DNA from 3 places in the Gracilibacillus salinarum genome. Region 3 is predicted to be linked to each of the others. Evidence: a T-box and tRNA genes for the amino acid it is inferred to sense, from the RefSeq annotation. Region 3 holds a T-box; the other regions hold tRNA genes.

The links. The T-box of region 3 lies ahead of thrS (threonine--tRNA ligase). A T-box ahead of a tRNA ligase gene usually reads a tRNA of that ligase, here a tRNA-Thr.
Region 1: it encodes a tRNA-Thr, which carries the amino acid that the T-box ahead of thrS (threonine--tRNA ligase) is inferred to sense. The anticodon was not compared.
Region 2: it encodes a tRNA-Thr, which carries the amino acid that the T-box ahead of thrS (threonine--tRNA ligase) is inferred to sense. The anticodon was not compared.

What each region holds. Positions count from the first base shown of each region.
Region 1 covers NZ_CP095071.1:3,225,502-3,231,158, reverse strand. Annotated here, with positions in the region: gene gcvPA (aminomethyl-transferring glycine dehydrogenase subunit GcvPA) at 1-302, shown strand, start outside; gene gcvPB (aminomethyl-transferring glycine dehydrogenase subunit GcvPB) at 303-1,763, shown strand; gene MUN87_RS15155 (iron-sulfur cluster biosynthesis family protein) at 1,794-2,105, shown strand; tRNA gene MUN87_RS15150 (tRNA-Ala) at 2,918-2,993, opposite strand; tRNA gene MUN87_RS15145 (tRNA-Lys) at 2,999-3,074, opposite strand; tRNA gene MUN87_RS15140 (tRNA-Gln) at 3,122-3,196, opposite strand; tRNA gene MUN87_RS15135 (tRNA-Tyr) at 3,255-3,340, opposite strand; tRNA gene MUN87_RS15130 (tRNA-Thr) at 3,362-3,437, opposite strand; tRNA gene MUN87_RS15125 (tRNA-Val) at 3,441-3,516, opposite strand; tRNA gene MUN87_RS15120 (tRNA-Glu) at 3,591-3,665, opposite strand; tRNA gene MUN87_RS15115 (tRNA-Thr) at 3,697-3,770, opposite strand; tRNA gene MUN87_RS15110 (tRNA-Asn) at 3,774-3,848, opposite strand; rRNA gene rrf (5S ribosomal RNA) at 3,892-4,008, opposite strand; rRNA gene MUN87_RS15100 (23S ribosomal RNA) at 4,083-5,657, opposite strand, start outside.
Region 2 covers NZ_CP095071.1:3,044,040-3,049,696, reverse strand. Annotated here, with positions in the region: rRNA gene MUN87_RS14180 (23S ribosomal RNA) at 1-1,318, opposite strand, end outside; rRNA gene MUN87_RS14175 (16S ribosomal RNA) at 1,535-3,097, opposite strand; tRNA gene MUN87_RS14170 (tRNA-Ala) at 3,187-3,262, opposite strand; tRNA gene MUN87_RS14165 (tRNA-Pro) at 3,281-3,357, opposite strand; tRNA gene MUN87_RS14160 (tRNA-Arg) at 3,362-3,438, opposite strand; tRNA gene MUN87_RS14155 (tRNA-Leu) at 3,445-3,533, opposite strand; tRNA gene MUN87_RS14150 (tRNA-Gly) at 3,580-3,654, opposite strand; tRNA gene MUN87_RS14145 (tRNA-Leu) at 3,675-3,759, opposite strand; tRNA gene MUN87_RS14140 (tRNA-Lys) at 3,769-3,844, opposite strand; tRNA gene MUN87_RS14135 (tRNA-Thr) at 3,854-3,929, opposite strand; tRNA gene MUN87_RS14130 (tRNA-Val) at 3,933-4,008, opposite strand; rRNA gene rrf (5S ribosomal RNA) at 4,016-4,132, opposite strand; rRNA gene MUN87_RS14120 (23S ribosomal RNA) at 4,263-5,657, opposite strand, start outside.
Region 3 covers NZ_CP095071.1:999,254-1,004,910, reverse strand. Annotated here, with positions in the region: gene MUN87_RS05025 (replication initiation and membrane attachment family protein) at 1-1,166, shown strand, start outside; gene dnaI (primosomal protein DnaI) at 1,178-2,113, shown strand; gene ytxC (sporulation protein YtxC) at 2,207-3,055, shown strand; T-box leader at 3,096-3,326, shown strand; gene thrS (threonine--tRNA ligase) at 3,404-5,350, shown strand; ribosomal protein L20 leader region at 5,509-5,641, shown strand.

The sequences.
Region 1 (5,657 bases), 2.2 Mb from region 3:
TAGGTAAAAACGGTATACGCAAAATGGCACAGTTAAATTTAGAAAAAGCAGATTATATGGCGAAACAACTTGCAACGAAAGGATTTTCGATAAAAAATACTGGCCCTTTTTTCAATGAATTCGTTGTCGGATTACCTTTGTCCGTACAGGAAGTTAATGAGAAGCTACTTCATGCTGGCATCATTGGTGGATATGATCTCAGCAAGGCCTACAGCAAAGAAAACGAGATGTTAATAGCTGTTACAGAGCAACGGTCCAAAGAAGAAATCGATCATTTTGTACAGGTATTGGAGGCATTATAAATGGACTTAATATTTGAAATCAGCAAACCCGGAAGAGTAGGAATTGATCTGCCTGAAAGTGATGTGGATGAAGTACATGTAGAAGACAAATTTCCAAGCCATTTAATTCGGAATACTCCCGCAGAACTGCCTGAGGTATCCGAGTTACAGCTTGTCCGTCATTATACTGCACTTTCAAATCAGAATCATGGAATTGATAATGGTTTTTACCCACTTGGTTCTTGTACCATGAAATATAATCCTAAGATCAATGAAGATGTTGCTAGATTAGAAGGATTTAGCCGTGTTCATCCTTATCAGCCAGAAGAAACGGTACAAGGAGTACTTCAAATATTATATGAACTGCAGGAGGACTTAGCAGCGATCGCGGGGATGGATGCTGTCACACTTCAACCTTCAGCAGGTGCTCAAGGGGAATGGACCGGACTCATGATTGCCAAAGCATATCATGCACAAAAAGGGGAAAAAAGAACAAAAGTACTTGTGCCCGATTCTGCACATGGTACAAATCCTGCCAGTGCTTCTGTCGCAGGGTTTGAAACGATAACTGTTCCTTCTAATGAGCAGGGACTAGTCGATGTAGCAGAACTTAAAAAATATGTCGGTAAAGATACAGCCGCCCTTATGCTAACGAATCCAAATACACTTGGATTATTTGAAAAAGAGATAGTTGAAATTGCGGAAGTGGTTCATGAAGCGGGAGGCTTACTTTATTATGATGGGGCAAATGCCAATGCCATCCTCGGCAAAACGACTCCAGGACAAATGGGATTTGATATCGTTCACTTTAACCTCCACAAAACCTTTACGACACCTCACGGAGGCGGAGGTCCTGGTGCAGGTCCCGTTGGCGTTAAACAAGCGTTAATCCCATTTATGCCTGTACCGCGTGTGGAGAGAAAGAAGCAACAATACGTACTAAACAATGAAGCTCCTTCTTCTATCGGTAGAGTAAAAGGTTACTATGGTAACGTTGGCATTCTTATCCGAGCATACACGTATATTCGAACAATGGGAGCAGAGGGCCTTCTCCAAGTATCAGAGTCTGCTGTACTCCATGCCAACTACCTTCAAAAAAGACTTGCACCTTATTTCGTATCACCATACAAGCAATTTTGCAAACATGAATTCGTCCTGTCTGGCTCAGAACAGAAAAAGCTTGGCGTACGGACACTTGATATGGCCAAACGATTACTTGATTTTGGTTATCATCCCCCTACCATCTACTTTCCTTTAAACGTAGAAGAGTGCATGATGATCGAACCAACCGAAACCGAATCAAAAGAAACACTGGATGCTTTTGCTGATGTGATGATCCAAATTGCGAAGGAAGCTGCAGAAGACCCATCTATTGTGTTAGATGCACCACATTCCACGATTATCGGAAGGTTAAATGAAACACAAGCTGCCAGAAAACCTATATTACGTTATAAAAAAATCAGAGAACCTGTAGAGTCATAGTTCATTATGATGCTATGAAGGAGTTAGACGATGAATATTACATTAACTAAGTTAGCTCAGAAAGCATTACAGACAGAAACTATTCCAGAAGGCCAATTGCCTAGGCTTGATGCTGAATTAACAGGAGGTTGCGGAATATCTCTCACTTATTCTCTGATAGTTGATGAGAAAAGACCAATGGATACGATCATCGAGATAAACGGAATCACCTTTCAAATCGATCATTTCACCAAACGTTATCTGGATACAGAAACTAGTTTAGTTATTGATTATTGTGCGGATAAGGGTTATTTTATCGAAAAGTATTACCAGACCAATACATGCGATGTTTCAGATAGGTAATTCCGAGCATAACCTGCCAGGTCCTAATTGAAATAATTTATATACAACTAACTTTAATATGGATTATGCTAACAAACGCTGTATTGCAATGTGGTCTTTTTGATAGATATTATCTGCTTAGCAAAACTCCGGAAATAGGCTCCGCGTCCTGTGGGCACGGCTTCAGCTAGGCTACTACTTGAACAGCATCTTGCTGCCTTGTGCCGAGGAAGCTCACTTCGAAGCGATACTTGCAGACACAGGCACAGACGAAGTGGATCTTCAGCTCGCGCTGATTCCACGGGAGTCTCCGCCTATTTCCTACACTTGAGGTAAGTGTTACAAATTATGTAACAGCAAAAAGCAGTGGTTCTTGGTATTATGTTAATCATTCAATTCCTGTTATGCATACAGTGATCAATATGCTATCTCTTACAAAAGTTGTAGAGCCCATATCCTAGCGTAGGCCAACCACGGAGACTCCCGCGGGACAGGCAGGCGCTGAAGATCCACAACGTCTGCACCTGTGTCTACTAGTAACGCTTCGAAGTAGGCTTCCTCGGTGCAAGGCAGCAGAGAAGCAATTCTAGTAGTAGCCTAGCTTCAGCCGTGCCCCGCAGGACGCGGAGTGGTTGGCCGGAGCGGTATCCCAGCACATTCAATATATCAAAATGGTTGCAACGCTAACATAATCCATATTATAGGGAAAAATCGATTATTTCAATCTTCATTGTAAGTCAGCTTCTAAATGGTAACTTTACTTTTTAAACATACAAAAAAATCAATTTTCTTATTGAAAATCGATTGGCTGTTTTCTTATGTGAATTTTAAGATGGTGGAGCCTAGCGGGATCGAACCGCTGACCTCCTGCGTGCAAAGCAGGCGCTCTCCCAGCTGAGCTAAGGCCCCAAAAGTGGTGAGCCATGGAGGATTCGAACCTCCGACCCTCTGATTAAAAGTCAGATGCTCTACCAACTGAGCTAATGGCTCTTACTTCTTTTTATCGTACAAAGTGCAAAAAAAAGCACAAAATAAAATGGCTGGGCTAGCTGGATTCGAACCAGCGCATGACGGTACCAAAAACCGTTGCCTTACCGCTTGGCTATAGCCCACCAATAAAATGAAAAAGTGTACAGAAATAGTATATACACTTAGTGATTTTTTATACAATGGTGGAGGGAGTAGGACTCGAACCTACGAACCCGATGGGAGCGGATTTACAGTCCGCCGCGTTTGGCCAACTTCGCTATCCCTCCATGTATCTATATGAACTTGACTGGTGCCGGCCAGAGGACTTGAACCCCCAACCTACTGATTACAAGTCAGTTGCTCTACCAATTGAGCTAGACCGGCTAATGGTGGAGGATGCAGGGCTCGAACCTGCGACCCCTTGCTTGTAAGGCAAGTGCTCTCCCAGCTGAGCTAATCCTCCAAAGTTTAAGATGTACAATTGCATGTGTTACGACAGGACGTCGCATTCTTTCAACAAAATTTAAGTGGTATTTATGGTGACCCGTACGGGATTCGAACCCGTGATACCGCCGTGAAAGGGCGGTGTCTTAACCACTTGACCAACGGGCCAATACAATATAATATGTCATAAAAATAGCAGAGCTTCCAGCCGGACTTGAACCGGCGACCCCTTCCTTACCATGGAAGTGCTCTACCGAACTGAGCTATGGAAGCATATGGCTCCACAGGTAGGATTCGAACCTACGACCGATCGGTTAACAGCCGATTGCTCTACCACTGAGCTACTGTGGAATATTGTTCATCTGGCTGCTTCTCAAAGCTGTGAAATTACATAGCCTGGCAACGTCCTACTCTTGCAGGGGCGCGAGCCCCAACTACCATGGGCGCTGAAGAGCTTAACTGCTGTGTTCGGCATGGGAACAGGTGTGACCTCTTCGCTATCGCTACCAGACTATTGTATTTTAGGGTTGCACCCTGAAAACTAGATAAGATATTGACATCAACAACACCATTGAAACATGTTATATAGATAAGTCCTCGATCTATTAGTATTCGTCAGCTTCACATGTCACCATGCTTCCACCTCGAACCTATCAACCTCATCGTCTCTGAGGGATCTTACTCACTTATGTGATGGGAAGTCTCATCTTGAGGGGGGCTTCATGCTTAGATGCTTTCAGCACTTATCCCTTCCACACGTAGCTACCCAGCGATGCTCTTGGCAGAACAACTGGTGCACCAGCGGTGTGTCCATCCCGGTCCTCTCGTACTAAGGACAGCTCCTCTCAAACTTCCAACGCCCACGACGGATAGGGACCGAACTGTCTCACGACGTTCTGAACCCAGCTCGCGTACCGCTTTAATGGGCGAACAGCCCAACCCTTGGGACCGACTACAGCCCCAGGATGCGATGAGCCGACATCGAGGTGCCAAACCTCCCCGTCGATGTGGACTCTTGGGGGAGATAAGCCTGTTATCCCCGGGGTAGCTTTTATCCGTTGAGCGACGGCCCTTCCATTCGGTACCGCCGGATCACTAAGCCCGACTTTCGTCCCTGCTCGACTTGTAGGTCTCGCAGTCAAGCTCCCTTCTGCCTTTGCACTCTGCGAATGATTTCCAACCATTCTGAGGGAACCTTTGGGCGCCTCCGTTACATTTTAGGAGGCGACCGCCCCAGTCAAACTGCCCACCTGACACTGTCTCCGAACCGGATCACGGTTCTGGGTTAGAAGGTCAATACAGCCAGGGTGGTATCCCACCGGCGCCTCCACGTAAGCTAGCGCTCACGTTTCTCAGGCTCCCACCTATCCTGTACAAGCTGTACCAACATTCAATATCAGGCTACAGTAAAGCTCCACGGGGTCTTTCCGTCCTGTCGCGGGTAATGCGCATCTTCACGCATAGTATAATTTCACCGGGTCTCTCGTTGAGACAGTGCCCAAGTCGTTGCACCTTTCGTGCGGGTCGGAACTTACCCGACAAGGAATTTCGCTACCTTAGGACCGTTATAGTTACGGCCGCCGTTTACTGGGGCTTCGGTTCAACGCTTCGCTAATGCTAACGCATCCCCTTAACCTTCCAGCACCGGGCAGGTGTCAGCCCCTATACTTCGCCTTACGGCTTCGCAGAGACCTGTGTTTTTGCTAAACAGTCGCTTGGGCCTTTTCACTGCGGCTTCTCGCAAAAGAAGCACCCCTTCTCCCGAAGTTACGGGGTCATTTTGCCGAGTTCCTTAACGAGAGTTCTCCCGATCACCTTAGGATTCTCTCCTCGCCTACCTGTGTCGGTTTGCGGTACGGGCACCCTTTTCCTTGCTAGAGGCTTTTCTTGGCAGCGTGAAATCCGGAACTTCGGTACTATATTTCCCTCCTGATCACAGCTTGTGATTGCCAGACGGATTTGCCTATCTGACTCACTTACTGCTTCAACGCACACATCCAATGGTGCGCATTCCTTATCCTTCTGCGTCCCCCCATCACTCAAAACGGAATTGGGTGGTACAGGAATATCAACCTGTTGTCCATCGCCTACGCCTTTCGGCCTCGGCTTAGGCCCCGACTAACCCTGAGCGGACGAGCCTTCCTCAGGAAACCTTAGGCA
Region 2 (5,657 bases), 2.0 Mb from region 3:
CTTCTTTTTCGCTACTCATACCGGCATTCTCACTTCTATGCGCTCCACCAGTCCTCACGGTCTGACTTCACTGCACTTAGAACGCTCTCCTACCATTGATCGCAGATCAATCCGTAGCTTCGGTGATACGTTTAGCCCCGGTATATTTTCGGCGCAGCGTCACTCGACCAGTGAGCTATTACGCACTCTTTAAATGATGGCTGCTTCTAAGCCAACATCCTGGTTGTCTGTGCAACGCCACATCCTTTTCCACTTAACGTATACTTTGGGACCTTAGCTGACGGTCTGGGCTGTTTCCCTTTCGACTATGAACCTTATCACCCATAGTCTGACTCCCAAGGTAATATGATTGGCATTCGGAGTTTGACTGAATTCGGTAACCCGGTAAGGGCCCCTAGTCCAATCAGTGCTCTACCTCCAACATACATGCCTTGAGGCTAGCCCTAAAGCTATTTCGGAGAGAACCAGCTATCTCCGTGTTCGATTGGCATTTCACCCCTACCCACACCTCATCCCCGCACTTTTCAACGTGCGTGGGTTCGGGCCTCCAGTCAGTGTTACCTGACCTTCACCCTGGACATGGGTAGATCACACGGTTTCGGGTCTACGACCACCTACTAAAACGCCCTATTCAGACTCGCTTTCGCTGCGGCTCCGTGTCTTCCACTTAACCTTGCAGGGGATCGTAACTCGCCGGTCCATTCTACAAAAGGTACGCCGTCACCCATAAAAGGGCTCCGACTACTTGTAGGCACACGGTTTCAGGTACTATTTCACTCCCCTCCCGGGGTGCTTTTCACCTTTCCCTCACGGTACTGGTTCACTATCGGTCACTAGGGAGTATTTAGCCTTGGGAGATGGTCCTCCCGGATTCCGACGGAATTTCACGTGTTCCGCCGTACTCAGGATCCACTCCGGAGGAAACAGATTTTCGACTACAGGATTGTTACCTTCTGTGATGGGCCTTTCCAGACCACTTCGTCTAATGTATTTCTTTGTAACTCCAAAGGAGTGTCCTACAACCCCAAAAAGCAAGCTTTTTGGTTTGGGCTAATTCCGTTTCGCTCGCCGCTACTCGGGAAATCGCGTTTGCTTTCTCTTCCTCCGGGTACTGAGATGTTTCAGTTCCCCGGGTCTGCCTCATTTATCCTATGGATTCAGATAAATGTTCTACTCCATGACGAGCAGAGGGTTTCCCCATTCGGAAATTCTCGGATCAACGCCTACGTACGGCTCCCCGAGACATATCGGTGTTTGTCCCGTCCTTCATCGGCTCCTAGTGCCAAGGCATCCACCGTGCGCCCTTCTTCACTTAACTATACTTACTTTACTTCAATGAAAAAGTCGTTGGTTATTGTTTGATGTCTTGTCATCAGTTTCGTTTCCACAGCTGACCAGCAGTTGCTTCCACGTCCTGATTATTCTTATCTAGTTTTCAAGGTACAAGTTCAAGAGAGAATTGATCTCTCAAAACTGAACCAAACAACCAAGTATGATTTTGTCACCTTGTAAAAGGTGTTCCTATAATCCTTAGAAAGGAGGTGATCCAGCCGCACCTTCCGATACGGCTACCTTGTTACGACTTCACCCCAATCATTGGCCCCACCTTCGGCGGCTGGCTCCAAAGGTTACCCCACCGACTTCGGGTGTTGCCAACTCTCGTGGTGTGACGGGCGGTGTGTACAAGGCCCGGGAACGTATTCACCGTGGCATGCTGATCCACGATTACTAGCGATTCCGGCTTCATGCAGGCGAGTTGCAGCCTGCAATCCGAACTGAGAATGGTTTTATGGGATTTGCTTGACCTCGCGGTTTCGCTGCCCTCTGTACCATCCATTGTAGCACGTGTGTAGCCCAGGTCATAAGGGGCATGATGATTTGACGTCATCCCCACCTTCCTCCGGTTTGTCACCGGCAGTCACCTTAGAGTGCCCAACTTAATGCTGGCAACTAAGATCAAGGGTTGCGCTCGTTGCGGGACTTAACCCAACATCTCACGACACGAGCTGACGACAACCATGCACCACCTGTCATTCGGTCCCCGAAGGGAACTCCCTATCTCTAGGGACATCCGAAGATGTCAAGACCTGGTAAGGTTCTTCGCGTTGCTTCGAATTAAACCACATGCTCCACCGCTTGTGCGGGCCCCCGTCAATTCTTTTGAGTTTCAGCCTTGCGGCCGTACTCCCCAGGCGGAGTGCTTAATGCGTTAACTGCAGCACTAAGGGGCGGAAACCCCCTAACACCTAGCACTCATCGTTTACGGCGTGGACTACCAGGGTATCTAATCCTGTTCGCTCCCCACGCTTTCGCACCTCAGCGTCAGTTACAGACCAGAGAGTCGCCTTCGCCACTGGTGTTCCTCCACATATCTACGCATTTCACCGCTACACGTGGAATTCCACTCTCCTCTTCTGCACTCAAGTTCCCCAGTTTCCAATGACCGCTTGCGGTTGAGCCGCAAGATTTCACATCAGACTTAAGAAACCGCCTACGCGCGCTTTACGCCCAATAATTCCGGACAACGCTTGCCCCCTACGTATTACCGCGGCTGCTGGCACGTAGTTAGCCGGGGCTTCCTCGATAGGTACCGTCAAGGTGCCGCCCTATTTGAACGGCACTTGTTCTTCCCTAACAACAGAACTTTACGATCCGAAAACCTTCTTCGTTCACGCGGCGTTGCTCCGTCAGACTTTCGTCCATTGCGGAAGATTCCCTACTGCTGCCTCCCGTAGGAGTCTGGGCCGTGTCTCAGTCCCAGTGTGGCCGATCACCCTCTCAGGTCGGCTACGCATCGTTGCCTTGGTGAGCCGTTACCTCACCAACTAGCTAATGCGCCGCGGGCCCATCTGTAAGTGATAGCCAAAGGCCATCTTTCAACATTCCTTCATGCGAAGCAATGTGTTATCCGGTATTAGCCCCGGTTTCCCGGGGTTATCCCAGTCTTACAGGCAGGTTGCCCACGTGTTACTCACCCGTCCGCCGCTCGTTCCACTAACGTCCTCCCGAAGGATTCAGTTAGCTTCCCGCGCTCGACTTGCATGTATTAGGCACGCCGCCAGCGTTCGTCCTGAGCCAAGATCAAACTCTCAATAAAGTTGACTTGCGCTCGCTTCTATAAGCTAGCTTGTTTATTAATTCATACTGGTTGTTTTGTTCAGTTTTCAAAGATCAAATGTATAAAAATGGTGGAGCCTAGCGGGATCGAACCGCTGACCTCCTGCGTGCAAAGCAGGCGCTCTCCCAGCTGAGCTAAGGCCCCACAAAATAATGTCATTAATGGTCGGGAAGACAGGATTTGAACCTGCGACCCCTTGGTCCCAAACCAAGTGCTCTACCAAGCTGAGCTACTTCCCGATAATGGCGCGCCCGAGAGGAGTCGAACCCCTAACCTCTTGATCCGTAGTCAAACGCTCTATCCAATTGAGCTACGGGCGCTATACGTGGTGCCGAGGGCCGGACTCGAACCGGCACGGTGGAAACCCACCGCAGGATTTTAAGTCCTGTGCGTCTGCCAATTCCGCCACCCCGGCAAGGAAATACATTTTAATCACCTGGCAAACTAGCGATTAAAAATCCTGGAGCGGAAGACGGGATTCGAACCCGCGACCCCCACCTTGGCAAGGTGGTGTTCTACCACTGAACTACTTCCGCATAAATATAAAGTTATTGTATGGTGCGGGTGGAGGGACTTGAACCCCCACGTCGAGAGACACTAGATCCTAAGTCTAGCGCGTCTGCCAATTCCGCCACACCCGCATAAATAAATGGTGAGCCATGGAGGATTCGAACCTCCGACCCTCTGATTAAAAGTCAGATGCTCTGCCAGCTGAGCTAATGGCTCTAAGATGAGTGGTGCCGGCCAGAGGACTTGAACCCCCAACCTACTGATTACAAGTCAGTTGCTCTACCAATTGAGCTAGACCGGCTAATGGTGGAGGATGCAGGGCTCGAACCTGCGACCCCTTGCTTGTAAGGCAAGTGCTCTCCCAGCTGAGCTAATCCTCCTATGTATGCCTGGCAACGTCCTACTCTTGCAGGGGCGCGAGCCCCAACTACCATGGGCGCTGAAGAGCTTAACTGCTGTGTTCGGCATGGGAACAGGTGTGACCTCTTCGCTATCGCTACCAGACTCTTTTTTCAAGGACAAGATACATTATAACTCACAATGCATGTTAAATGCAAGAGTTTTTTGTATTTTTTTATATACCCTGAAAACTAGATAAGATATTGACATCAACAACACCGTTGAAACATGTTATATAGATAAGTCCTCGATCTATTAGTATTCGTCAGCTTCACATGTCACCATGCTTCCACCTCGAACCTATCAACCTCATCGTCTCTGAGGGATCTTACTCACTTATGTGATGGGAAGTCTCATCTTGAGGGGGGCTTCATGCTTAGATGCTTTCAGCACTTATCCCTTCCACACGTAGCTACCCAGCGATGCTCTTGGCAGAACAACTGGTGCACCAGCGGTGTGTCCATCCCGGTCCTCTCGTACTAAGGACAGCTCCTCTCAAACTTCCAACGCCCACGACGGATAGGGACCGAACTGTCTCACGACGTTCTGAACCCAGCTCGCGTACCGCTTTAATGGGCGAACAGCCCAACCCTTGGGACCGACTACAGCCCCAGGATGCGATGAGCCGACATCGAGGTGCCAAACCTCCCCGTCGATGTGGACTCTTGGGGGAGATAAGCCTGTTATCCCCGGGGTAGCTTTTATCCGTTGAGCGACGGCCCTTCCATTCGGTACCGCCGGATCACTAAGCCCGACTTTCGTCCCTGCTCGACTTGTAGGTCTCGCAGTCAAGCTCCCTTCTGCCTTTGCACTCTGCGAATGATTTCCAACCATTCTGAGGGAACCTTTGGGCGCCTCCGTTACATTTTAGGAGGCGACCGCCCCAGTCAAACTGCCCACCTGACACTGTCTCCGAACCGGATCACGGTTCTGGGTTAGAAGGTCAATACAGCCAGGGTGGTATCCCACCGGCGCCTCCACGTAAGCTAGCGCTCACGTTTCTCAGGCTCCCACCTATCCTGTACAAGCTGTACCAACATTCAATATCAGGCTACAGTAAAGCTCCACGGGGTCTTTCCGTCCTGTCGCGGGTAATGCGCATCTTCACGCATAGTATAATTTCACCGGGTCTCTCGTTGAGACAGTGCCCAAGTCGTTGCACCTTTCGTGCGGGTCGGAACTTACCCGACAAGGAATTTCGCTACCTTAGGACCGTTATAGTTACGGCCGCCGTTTACTGGGGCTTCGGTTCAACGCTTCGCTAATGCTAACGCATCCCCTTAACCTTCCAGCACCGGGCAGGTGTCAGCCCCTATACTTCGCCTTACGGCTTCGCAGAGACCTGTGTTTTTGCTAAACAGTCGCTTGGGCCTTTTCACTGCGGCTTCTCGCAAAAGAAGCACCCCTTCTCCCGAAGTTACGGGGTCATTTTGCCGAGTTCCTTAACGAGAGTTCTCCCGATCACCTTAGGATTCTCTCCTCGCCTACCTGTGTCGGTTTGCGGTACGGGCACCCTTTTCCTTGCTAGAGGCTTTTCTTGGCAGCGTGAAATCCGGAACTTCGGTACTATATTTCCCTCCTGATCACAGCTTGTGATTGCCAGACGGATTTGCCTATCTGACTCACTTAC
Region 3 (5,657 bases):
TAATGAATTATATCGGTTTACCATTAGACAGGATTTACAGAGCAAGAAGAAAGCTTGAAGCGATTGGTCTGTTGCAGACATTTGAACAAGATCATGAAGATCAGGTTGTCTATCAGTATGTGATACAGCCTCCACAATCACCGGGCAACTTCTTCTCTAATGATTTTTTAAGTCACTTATTATATCACCAGCTAGGTAGTGATAAATATAAAAAAATCAAGCAAATGTTTGTGAAATCAGATGAAAAAGCGGCAGCAAGAAAAGAGACAACCGCTACTTTTGAGGAAGTTTTTCATCTGGTTGATCAACAGCAGGTGCCACGATCCTTGCAAGCCGAGGAACAACAGGCGGATATACCAATGCGAGAACAAGTCGACTTTCAATGGCTGGAGCAAATACTAAAGCAACGGATGCTGCCTGTTACGCAAATCCTGACACCTAATGCCCGAAAAATCATTAATCAGATGTATGCAGCATATGATATGCACAATCAAGATGTAGAAAAAGCGTTGATATGGTCAATTAATGAGCATAATGAAATGCAGATAGAAGAATTTAAACAAGCCTGTATGGATTTAATTCGTACAACAGATAAACCTGTTCCAACACAGGTCGCTTCAGATAAACAGAAAATTGCTGCTGAACCTAGTGACAATACCGGTAAATCAAAAGAAGAGCAGTTTATTGATATGTTAGAACATATATCACCACGGCAATTATTAGAAGATCTTGCTGATGGTAATCAGGCTTCTCAGCAAGATTTAAAAATTATTAGTGATGTAATGACGAATCAAGGCTTGAATCCAGGCGTTATGAATGTCTTAATTCATTATGTGCTGTTAAAGACGGATATGAAATTGACGAAGAGCTACCTTGAGAAGATAGCCAGTCACTGGTCGAGAAAGAATGTTAAAACAGTAAGACAAGCGATGACACTTGCTAAGTCGGAAAATAAGAAATACCAACAATGGACAACTAATGGCAAGTCTAACCAGCGATACCAGAACAAATCGACAAAGAAAGATATTGTTCCAGATTGGTACAAGCAGCAAAAACAACAACAAAAACCGAAGCGGCAGGAAACATCGCAAGAAAAAGAACAAAAAGCAAAAGAAGCAGACGCAATGCTGGCAGAATATCTAGCACAGCAGGCGAATGAAGAATAAGGGTGATCGTCATGGAGCCAATCCAGTCCGCTATGAAAAAATGGATGAATGAAAATAAACAAATGAAACAACAATTTACCCAACAACGGGAAAGTGTCATTAATGACCCGGATATTCAGGCGATTTTAAGTGAGCATGTCGAATTGGATGAACAAGACATTAACCGGCATTTGATGAAGCTGTATGAATATCAGCAAGCTTCTAAAAATTGTGCAGATTGTCCCAATGTCGAAGGATGCAAAAATATAATAAAAGGCTATACACCACATTTGGATGTAGACAGCAACGATATTTCACTTCGTTATGAAAAATGTCATAATAAATTGGATCAAGAAGCACAACAGAAGAAAGAAGAGCTCGTACAAAGCTTATATATTCCAAAGCAAATCAAACAAGCGAAACTGGAAGAGATGGATGCATCCTCTTATGAACGGAAGGAAATTGTGAAAGAAGTAATTGAATTCGTCCAGCATTTCTCTAAAAATAATTATCACAGAGGCTTATACTTACACGGCCCATTTGGAACAGGTAAGTCTTATATACTTGGTGTCGTTGCCAATGAGTTGAAAAAGCATTACATTAAGTCGGATATAATTTATATGCCAGAATTCGTTCGCGAGATGAAAGCATCAATCGGTGATAATCAATTTCAACAGAAGCTGGAATCATTTAAAACCGCTCAGGTGCTAATGTTCGATGACATCGGGGCTGAATCCATTTCTCCTTGGTTCCGCGATGAAGTGTTGGGTGCAATTTTACAATATCGGATGATGGAGGAATTACCTGTATTCTTTACTTCTAATTATAATTTGGAACAATTGGAATACCATTTGTCGACCTCTAACCGCGGCGATGTGGAAACAATCAAAGCAGGTCGTATTATTGAACGAATTAAACAACTAAGTAAACCGATCGAGTTATCGCATCGTTTTCGATCGAGTGAATAAACATGACTTCTGTCTAATCATAGGACAGAGGTTATTTTTTTTCATTTTCACCCATATAATATACCAGTTTGATGGTGATGAGGGTGATGAGATGTGTTAGAAGTATACTTTGAACAAGACAGTGAAGCAGAAGTGTTCTATCAGCTTGCAAAACAAGAAAGTGTTTGGAAGGCAAACCGTAAGCGAACGAAAAAAAATCAAATTCAGCTTTCACTTCAGCAGGAAATGATTTTGGACGATGCGAAGCGGTATTTAGCGCCATTACTGAGTAGGATATTTATTCAGTGCCGTGAGACAGCAATGATTCAGCATATATTAAGAAAAAAATATTATTTTTCAAGTCAGGAGGAAATCGAGCGTATTACTGCGATTGCCAGATCCTTACTTGAGAAAGATGAATCCGTTTATGAAGACAGGATTCATCAGCATGAACTCCGTGATACACTGACCACGATCTTTTCGATGCAAATTGATTCAAGTTATGTTCAATTTGATTCGATTATTCATTTTAGGCTTCATCATTACATCGATTTACTTACAGATATGGTCGGGATGGCGATTGACGAGTTCAAGAGAGAAGAAGAATATCAGGATTTCATTCATTCCATACGTGAGTTCATCAAACGAAAAACACCGGAAGTGGATGTCGTGCATGTATTACAGGGGGAGCATTTTCTTATTCATAAAGATAACGGTGATCAGTATACAATCGAGGAATTCACAGAATTAAAAACGCGTTTCCCGTTATTTATATTCGGACTGGAGCAAGAAGAATGGGATGTATCCCCATTAATTATGTTAGCACCGAACCATGTTTACTTATATGGCGAAGATCAATTCGAATCAAGAACTCATACAATAATGACAATTTTTCAGGAACGCTGTACGTTTTATCCAGTGGAATACTTTCCTTTTTTCTCCTCTGAGGAAAAAGAGTCTTGATTTTTTCTGCAGCAATCGTTATAATTAGCGCATAATAGTATTAATGGCTTTGACGAGGACAAGATAGTTTGAAAGGCTTACTTGATTAGAGAAGGAAACCACGGCTGAAAGTTTTCTGTATGACCGCAAACTGTTACCACCTCTGAGCACTGCTGAGGAACACATATGTTAGTAATTAGCAGCGAGTAATCATCGTTATCGATTTAGCAAGCGCCTGTAATCATTTGCAGGAATTTGGGTGGAACCACGGGTATTAACGCTCGTCCCTTTACTTTTAGTAGGGGGATGGGCGTTTTTTGTTTGTCGTCATAAGCTAAGCAACTGAGGAAAAAAAGGAGTGTGTTACCATTGGATCAGATTCACATTACGTTTCCAGATGGAAATGTTAAATCTTTTGACAAAGGGACAACTGGTGAAGACATTGCAGCGTCTATTTCACCAGGATTAAAAAAACAGGCATTAGCCATCAAATTAGATGGTACATTCTATGATTTACGTACACCACTTGCAACAGATGGTGCTATTGAAATTGTAACAATAAAGTCTGACGATGGCGTGGAAATTGCCAGACACTCGACAGCGCATTTAATGGCACAAGCGATTAAACGTCTGTACAGTAATGTCAAATTAGGTGTCGGACCAACCATAGAAGATGGATTCTATTATGATATTGATATGGAAGTATCGATTACACCAGAGGATTTACCGCGCATCGAGAAAGAAATGAAGCGTATTGTGGATGAGAATCTGGAAGTAGTCCGCAAAGAAGTTACGAGAGAAGAAGCAAAAGCGATTTATGAAGAAATTGGTGACGATTTGAAACTGGAATTATTAGAAGCTATTCCAGAAGGGGAAACCGTCACGTTATATGAGCAAGGAGAATTCTTTGACTTATGTCGTGGTGTTCATGTGCCACAAACAAGTAAACTAAAAGTATTTAAGCTGTTAAGTATTTCTGGTGCTTACTGGAGAGGTGACAGCAATAACAAAATGCTTCAGCGTATTTATGGGACTGCTTTCGAAAAGCAGAGCCAGCTTGATGACTATTTGCGTATACGTGAAGAAGCAAAAGAACGTGACCATCGTAAACTAGGCAAAGAATTAGGTATCTTCACCATTTCGCAAAAAGTTGGCCAAGGATTACCGTTATGGTTGCCGAATGGTGCTACAATCCGCCGTACGATTGAACGTTACATTGTTGATTTAGAGGAAAGATTGGGTTACAACCATGTATATACGCCAATTTTAGGTAGTAAAGAACTATATAAAACAAGTGGACACTGGGATCATTATCAAGATGATATATTCCCACCTATGGAAATGGATAATGAAGAGCTTATCTTACGTCCAATGAATTGTCCTCACCACATGATGGTGTACAAAAATGAGCTGCACAGCTATCGTAACCTGCCTGTTCGAATTGCAGAATTAGGCACAATGCATCGCCATGAAATGTCCGGTGCACTTGCAGGTCTTCAGCGTGTAAGAGCAATGACGCTTAACGATGCCCATATTTTTGCACGTCCTGACCAATTAAAAGACGAATTTATCCGTGTTGTAGAGCTTGTCAAAAATGTATATAAGGATTTCGGTATCGATGATTATTACTTCCGTTTATCTTATCGTGATCCGGCAGACACAGAGAAATACATTGATAACGATGAAATGTGGGAAAAAGCACAGTCATTGTTAAAAGAAACAATGGAAGAAATGGATCTGGAGTATGTAGAAGCAGAAGGCGAAGCAGCATTCTACGGACCGAAGCTTGATGTGCAAGTGAAAACAGCACTCGGTAAAGACGAAACATTGTCGACTGTGCAATTAGATTTCCATTTACCGGAACGATTTGATCTGACGTATATCGGCGAAGATGGTAAGGAACATCGTCCGGTCGTTATTCACCGTGGAGTCGTGTCGACCATGGAACGTTTTGTTGCTTTCCTGATTGAAGAGTACAAAGGAGCGTTCCCTACTTGGTTAGCACCAAACCAAGCAAGAATTATACCTGTTTCAGCGGACGCACACGCTGATTATGCGAAAAAAGTAGAGGAAGAATTACGGTTCGCAGGTGTTCGTGTCGAGGTAGACGAGCGAGATGAAAAAATTGGCTATAAAATCCGCGAAGCACAAACAGCTAAAATTCCATTCGCCTTAATTGTAGGCGATAAGGAAGTAGAAGCAGGTGCTGTGAATGTAAGACGATATGGCGAGCAAGATTCCGAAACTTTAGAACTTGACGCTTTCAAATCACTGATTCTTGATGAAATCCAGCAGAAAGTGTTGCGTAAGAAATAAACAAAAATGCATCTTCCGACGAGGAGGATGCATTTTTTATAACTAAAGAATAGCCGGTTGACAGAATAAAATCTAATTTAAGAACAAAAATGTAACGAGTTGTTGACAAACTTCTAAATGGATGCTAAGATAGTTTAGGTAAATTAAATATGATCAGAAAAGACAAGTAGAAGCACCCGCTTCTCACCTGATTGACACAAATTGTAGTTGACAGGTATGATATCCGACTTTATTGTAATGAAATAACAGGATGTGTGGGTGCCGTATGTGTACCGACACTTTTTTTGTGAAAATCTTTAACTTGTCA